DNA from 2 places in the Blastococcus montanus genome. Region 1 is predicted to be linked to the other one. Evidence: riboswitches for the same ligand, from Rfam matches in the RefSeq annotation. Region 1 holds a riboswitch; the other holds the start of a gene.
The links. A riboswitch is a leader RNA that binds a small molecule or an ion and turns the genes downstream of it on or off. The one in region 1 is predicted to bind S-adenosylmethionine.
Positions count from the first base shown of each region.

Region 2: it holds a riboswitch for S-adenosylmethionine, as region 1 does, so the genes downstream of both, thrC (threonine synthase) here and ABDB74_RS19670 (bifunctional o-acetylhomoserine/o-acetylserine sulfhydrylase) in region 1, are expected to answer to the same signal.

Region 1 covers NZ_CP155551.1:4,093,946-4,097,337, reverse strand. The annotation lists gene ABDB74_RS19675 (homoserine O-acetyltransferase) at 1-213, opposite strand, end outside; gene ABDB74_RS19670 (bifunctional o-acetylhomoserine/o-acetylserine sulfhydrylase) at 217-1,509, opposite strand; SAM riboswitch class IV at 1,552-1,667, opposite strand; partial or broken gene ABDB74_RS19665 (alcohol dehydrogenase catalytic domain-containing protein) at 1,690-2,160, shown strand; gene ABDB74_RS19660 (zinc-binding dehydrogenase) at 2,381-2,854, shown strand; gene ABDB74_RS19655 (hypothetical protein) at 2,856-3,359, opposite strand; gene ABDB74_RS19650 (mechanosensitive ion channel family protein) at 3,356-3,392, opposite strand, start outside.
Region 2 covers NZ_CP155551.1:578,783-582,174, forward strand. The annotation lists gene ABDB74_RS02720 (class I SAM-dependent methyltransferase) at 1-357, opposite strand, end outside; gene ABDB74_RS02725 (HAD family phosphatase) at 389-1,210, opposite strand; SAM riboswitch class I at 1,270-1,400, shown strand; gene thrC (threonine synthase) at 1,413-2,714, shown strand; gene ABDB74_RS02735 (cold-shock protein) at 2,914-3,114, shown strand; gene groL (chaperonin GroEL) at 3,366-3,392, shown strand, end outside.

The sequences.
Region 1 (3,392 bases):
ATGCCCCTCCGCGGCCGGGCCGACGACGTGGCTGTCGCCGGTGAGCGCGTGCTCCACCAGCACGGCGTTCCCGCCGTCGGGGGCGAGGGTGCCCCAGGTCTCGTAGGCGATCCGCACGGCGGGCAGGGTCCCGCCGCGGTCCAGCGGGAAGGGGGCGGGCAGGTCGAGGAAGCGCCGGTCGCCGACCGGGTCGCCCTCGACCCACCCGCCCACCGCTCAGGCGCCCTTGGCGGCGCGGAACCCGGCCTCGAGGTCGGCCAGGATGTCCTCGACGCCCTCCAGGCCCACGGCCAGCCGCACCAGACCCGGGGTGACGCCGGTGGTGAGCTGCTCCTCCGGCGTGAGCTGCGAGTGCGTGGTCGACGCCGGGTGGATCACCAGGCTGCGGACGTCACCGATGTTGGCGACGTGGCTGTGCAGCTCCAGGGCCTCCACGAACCGCTTCCCCGCCTCGACGCCGCCGTGCAGCTCGAAGGTGAGGACGGCGCCGGCGCCCTTCGGGGCGTACTTCTGCTGCGCGGCGTGCCACGGCGAGGAGGCCAGCCCCGGGTAGTTGACCCGGTCCACCTCGTCGTGCGCCTCGAGGAACTCCGCCACCCGCTGGGCGTTGCTCACGTGCCGCTCCATGCGCAGCGAGAGGGTCTCGATGCCCTGCACCACCAGGAAGGCGTTGAACGGCGAGACCGCCGGGCCCAGGTCGCGCAGCAGCTGCACCCGCGCCTTGAGCGCGAAGGCCGGCGCGCCCAGGTCGGCGTAGACCACGCCGTGGTACGTCGGGTCCGGCGTCGTGAACATGGGGTGGCGGCCCCCGGTCCAGTCGAACGTCCCGCCGTCGACGATCAGGCCGGCGATGACGGTGCCGTGGCCGCCCAGGTACTTGGTGGCCGAGTGGACGACGACGTCGGCGCCGAACTCGAACGGGCGGATCAGGTACGGCGTCGCGATGGTGTTGTCGATGATGAGCGGCACCCCGTTGCGGTGCGCGACCCCGGCGACCGTCTCGATGTCGAGGATGTCGCCCTTCGGGTTGCCGATCGACTCGGCGAAGAACGCCCGGGTGTTGTCCTGGACCAGCGACTGCCAGTTCTCCGGGTCGTCGGGGTCCTCGACGAAGGAGACCGTGATCCCCATCTTCGGCAGCGAGTGGTGCAGCAGGTTGTAGGTGCCGCCGTAGAGGGAGGCCGACGCGACGACGTGGTCGCCGGCCTCGGCGAGGTTGAGGATGGCCAGGGTCTCGGCCGCCTGGCCCGACGCGACGGCCAGGGCCGCGACGCCGCCCTCGAGCGAGGCCACGCGCTGCTCGAGCGCGTCTTGCGTCGGGTTCATGATCCGCGTGTAGATGTTGCCCATCTCGGCCAGCGCGAACAGGTCCGCGGCGTGCTGGGTGTCGCGGAACTGGTAGGCGGTGGTCGCGTAGATCGGCAGCGCGCGGGCGCCGGTCGTGGGGTCGGGGCTCGTGCCGGCGTGGATCTGCCGGGTCTCGAAGCTCCAGCTCTGCGGGTCGCTCATGCGCCGTCTCCTCTCGCTCGCGGAGACCCGCGGCGCACGGGAGCTCCGTCCTTGCCGGGCGGCGGGCGCCGTCCGGCCGGCTCTTCCCCTGGAGCACCTCAGACGGAGTAGAGGTTGCCGGGCAGCCAGCCAGGTGCTTCGCGCTGCCTCTCAGGAGCCAGCGCGATCCTACGGGCCGCGATGTCCCACGTGAAACACCCGCCGCAGGGACCACTCGGAGTCGATCATCGGCTGCGGGTCCGGGACACGGCGGGACACGCCGGCGCGGCGGACCCGGAGGCGATGATCAACTCGACCACCCGGCAGGCTGACGGCGTGCGCGCCCTGGTGTTCGAGCAGTTCGGTGGACCGCTGCGGGTCGACGACGTCCCTGCGCCCGATCCCGCGCCGGGCGGCGTCGTCGTCCGGGTCGGCGCCGGCGGCATCTGCCGCAGCGACTGGCACGCCTGGCAGGGGCACGACCCCGACGTCGTCCTGCCGCACGTGCCCGGGCACGAGCTGGCCGGCACCGTGGCGGCCGTCGGCGCGGGCGTCCGGAACTGGCGGGTGGGCGACCGGGTCACGGTGCCGTTCGTCAACGCCTGCGGCCGGTGCGCGCAGTGCGCCGCCGGTGAGCACCAGGTCTGCGCCCGGCAGACCCAGCCCGGCTTCACCCACTGGGGCTCGCTGGCCGAGTTCGTCGCCCTCGACGCCGCCGACGTCAACCTCGTCGCGGTGCCCGAGGGGCTGGACCTCACCACCGCCGCCGCGCTGGGCTGCCGGTACGCCACCGCCTTCCGCGCCGTCGTCCAGGTGGCGCGCGTGCGGGCCGGGGAGTGGGTGGCGGTGCACGGGTGCGGCGGCGTCGGGCTCTCCGCCGTCCAGATCGCGGGTGGCCGCCGGCGCCCGGGTGGTGGCCGTCGACGTCGCGCCCGGCGCGCTGGAGCTCGCCCGCGAGCTGGGCGCCGAGCACGCGGTCGACGGCGCCGGCGACGTGCCCGCGGCCGTGGCCGAGCTGACCGGCGGCGGCGCGCACGCCTCGCTCGACGCCCTCGGCGCCGCGGTCACCTGCGCGAACTCCGTCCGCAGCCTCCGGCCGCGCGGCCGGCACGTCCAGGTCGGGCTGCTGCCGCCGGCGCAGGGCCGCCCCGAGGTGCCGATGGACCGGGTGGTCGCGCTCGAGCTGGCGGTGCTGGGCAGCCACGGCATGGCCGCGCACGCCTATCCGGAGCTGCTGGGCCTGATCGCGGCCGGCCGGCTCGACCCGGGCCGGCTGGTCACCCGCCGGCTGGCCCTGGACGACGCCGGGGCCGCGCTCGCCACGGTAGGCGCGGCACCCGGGATCGCCGTCGTGACCTCGTTCTGACTCAGCCGGTCGGTGCGGTCGGCTGGCTCGGCGCGCTGGTCTCCGGGGCCGACGTGGTGGGCGCCGTCTCGTCCGCCGTCTCTTCGGGCTCCGGCTCCCCGGTCTGCTGGGTCGGCTCGGCCTGCTCCCCGGTCGGCTGCGCGGGGGTGGTCGCCGGCGCCTCGTCGGTGGGTTCGGCGGGCTCGGTGGTCTCGGTGGTCGGCGGGGTGGTCTCCGTCGTCTGCTCGGCCGTCTCCTCGACCCCCGTGTCCGCCGGCGTGCGCGTCGTCCCCTCCGGGTCCGGGCGCACGTTGAGGTAGAGGGCGCCGATCAGGAGGAACAGCAGGCTGAGCGCGACCGTCGAGGTGCGGGCCCGGCCCAGGTGCCGGGGGATGGCCGACCACCAGCGGGGACGCCGCGGCTCGTCCGGCGGCGCGGACGCGGCGGGCGCGGCGGGGGCCACGGCGGGAGCGGTGCTGACCCTCGGCTCCCCGCCGTCCGGGCTGCGGTCCTCGGGCGCGGTCATCGGACCGCCTCCTGGACGGCGGTCGCGCCGTCA
Region 2 (3,392 bases), 780 kb from region 1:
CCAGGCGACCAGACCGGCCAGACCGGCGTCCGCACGGTCCAGGGCGCTCATCTCTCCCACGTCGAAGCTGACCTCGGGATGCTCGCGGCGCGCGATGTCGACCATGGCGGGCGACAGGTCGATGCCGGACACCTGCAGCTCGAGCTGGTGCAGGTGAGCCGAGACGGCGCCGGGCCCGCTGCCGACCTCGAGGACCTGCGCATCGGGGTGGTCCCGCCTGACCAGCTCCGCGAACCCACGGAGCAGCGCCCGGTCCAGCGGAGCGTCGTCGAGCTCGGCGCGGAACAGCTCGGCGTACTTCTCCGCAATGGCGTCGTATCCGTTCCTCGTCACGAGCACGTGCGCTCCCTCGGCCACAGCAGCAGGCTAGAGCGGGGGTGTGACGGGATCAGAGCGAGGCGCGCACCGCCTGGGCCCAGCCCTCGCCCATCGCGCCGTCGGTGACGGTCACGTTGGGGACGGCGGCCATCAGGGCGGTCATGCCGTCGACCGCGGCGCCGTTCGCGGTGATCCAGAGCTTGCCGACGGCGGGTGCCATGTCCAGGTCGCTGACGCTGTCGCCGATGGCGATCGCGTCGGTGGGGGAGAGGCCGCGCCGTTCGAGGTCCCAGGCGATGGCCGCGCCCTTGGAGATGCCGCGCGGCATCAGGTGGTACACCCGCGGGGGCAGCGGGTCGTCGTCCAGCCCGAACCGGGACGTCGCCGGGATCGCGCCGTTGTCCTTGAGCGTCAGCCAGCCCGCACCCCGCTCGGCCAGCCAGGCGTCCACCGACAGCGGGTCGACCCGGCCGCGCAGCAGGGCGTCGGTGTCGTGGGTGGCGTGCCACGGGTCGTGCCACTCCAGCCGTCCGGGGTGGGCGGCGATCAGCTCCTCGACGACGCCCAGCTGCGCCATCACCGCCATCGGCGTCCGGTCGCCGTACTCCTCGGGCAGCTCGCCGCGCAGGCGGTGGGTGTTCCGCCCGGAGCCCCAGCCGATGGTGGCGCCGAGCTCCGCGATCGCGCCGTCGGCGGCGAAGATGCGCGCGGCCTCCACGACCTGCTCGTAGGTGCGGCCGCTGACCAGCACCAGCGCCGCCCCCGCCCGGTGCAGGTCGAGCAGGGCGCCGGCGGGCCCGTCGGTCAGCTCGCGGCCGGCGCTGTGCCAGAACGAGCCGCGCGGGCCGACCATGGTGCCGTCGAGGTCGGTGTAGACGATGCGGGCTGCCACACCCCACATCCTGTCCACCGGGAGACGCCGTACCGGCGGCGGGTACCATTCCGGGCGTTCACTCATCCAGAGGGGCAGAGGGACACGGCCCGATGAAGCCCCGGCAACCGCCGTCTGACGCGTACGCGCCAGCGGGAGGTGCCAATTCCGTCCCGCGCGGCTCGACGGCCCGACGCGGGGAAGATGAGGAGGTAGTCGTCGCATGACTCTGACCGCTCCCGGTTCCGCCCAGGCCGACAGCTCCGCCGGTGGCCCCACCCCGCCCTGTCCGGCCCGCGGGCTCGTCTGCCGCAACTGCGGCGCCACGTTCGGCCTGATCGCCGAGCACGCCTGCGCCGAGTGCTTCGGCCCGCTGGAGGTCGACTACGACCCCGAGATCATGCGTGCGGTGACCCGCGAGCAGATCGAGGCCGGGCCGCAGAACATCTGGCGCTACGTCGCCCTGCTGCCGGTCGGCCAGGACCCCGCCGACCGCGTCTCCCTCGACCCGGGGATGACCCCGCTGGTCCGCGCCGAGCGGCTGGCCGCCGAGCTCGGCCTCACCGGCGGGCTGTGGGTCAAGGACGACAGCGCCAACCCCACCCACTCCTTCAAGGACCGCGTGGTCAGCCTCGCCGCGACCGCCGCCAAGGGCCTGGGCTACAAGAAGATCGCCGCCGCCTCCACAGGCAACCTGGCCAACTCCGTCGCCGCCCACGCCGCGCGGGTCGGCCTGCCGTCGTTCGTCTTCATCCCGGCCGATCTCGAGCCGGGCAAGGTCGTGCAGTCGGCGGTCTACGGGCAGACGCTGGTCGCCGTCGACGGCTCCTACGACGACGTCAACCGGCTGACCAGCGAGCTCGCCGAGACCGACGAGTTCGAGGACACCGCCTTCGTCAACCAGAACGTGCGGCCGTACTACGCCGAGGGCTCCAAGACGATGGGCTACGAGATCGCCGAGCAGCTGGGCTGGCGGATCCCGGCCCAGGTCGTCATCCCGATGGCGTCGGGCTCGCTGCTGACCAAGGTCGACAAGGCCTTCCGCGAGCTGACCGCCGCGGGCATCGTCGAGGCGACCGAGTGGACGATCTTCGGCGCCCAGTCGGCCGGCTGCGACCCGATCGCCACGGCGTTCGACAACGGCTGGGACGTCGTCAAGCCGGTCAAGCCGACCGGGATCGCCAAGTCGCTGAACATCGGCAACCCCGCCGACGGCCCGTACGCCCTCGACGCCATCCGCCGGACCGGCGGGGCGGTGGGCCGCGTGGGCGACGACGAGATCGTGCAGGGCATCCGCGACCTCGCCCGGACCACGGGTGTCTTCGCCGAGACCGCCGGCGGCGTCACCGTCGCCGTCCTGCGGCAGCTGGTGGAGAACGGGCGGCTTGACCCGGCCAAGGAGACCGTCGTCCTCAACACCGGCGAGGGGCTGAAGACCCTCGACCCGCTGGAGCCGGTCGTCGGCCCGACCCACCGGGTGGAGCCGTCGCTGAAGTCGGTGCGGGCGGCCGGTCTCATCGGCTGACGGCGGGCCCGCCGACCGGGCGACCGGCACGTCGCCCGATCCGGGCAACGGTCCGGCATCGATGTGCCGCGACCAGGCATTCCCTGTTGTACGTTCTCGCGCGGTTCGAGTTCCACGTTCGTGTTCGGCGGGCGGAAGAGCGAGACCCCGCCCCCTCACAGCGACGGGGTGGCCGCACGCACGAAACGTGGGAGCACACGTGGCACAGGGCACCGTGAAGTGGTTCAACGCCGAGAAGGGCTTCGGCTTCATCGCCGTCGACGGCGGGCAGGACGTCTTCGTCCACTACTCGTCCATCCAGATGGACGGGTACAAGAGCCTCGACGAGGGTCAGCGCGTCGAGTTCGAGGTCGTCCAGGGCGCCAAGGGCCCGCAGGCCGACGCCGTCCGCAGCGCCTGATCGCAGCGCCTTCCACGGAGGCCCGGACCCTCGGGGTCCGGGCCTCCGCTCGTCCGGGGGACCCCCCGTCCTTGCACTCGCAGGGGTCGAGTGCCAGACTCCTTTCTGGCACTCGGGTCTCCCGAGTGCCAATCAGGTCGGAACGGTGAGGCACCGGTCAGTGGGCCGAAGGAGCGTCCACGGCGCTGGTGTCGTCCGTCGCGGGCACCAACCCGGCTGTGCAGCGATCCATGCTCGGAGGACATCACCACATGGCCAAGATGATCGCGTTCAACGAA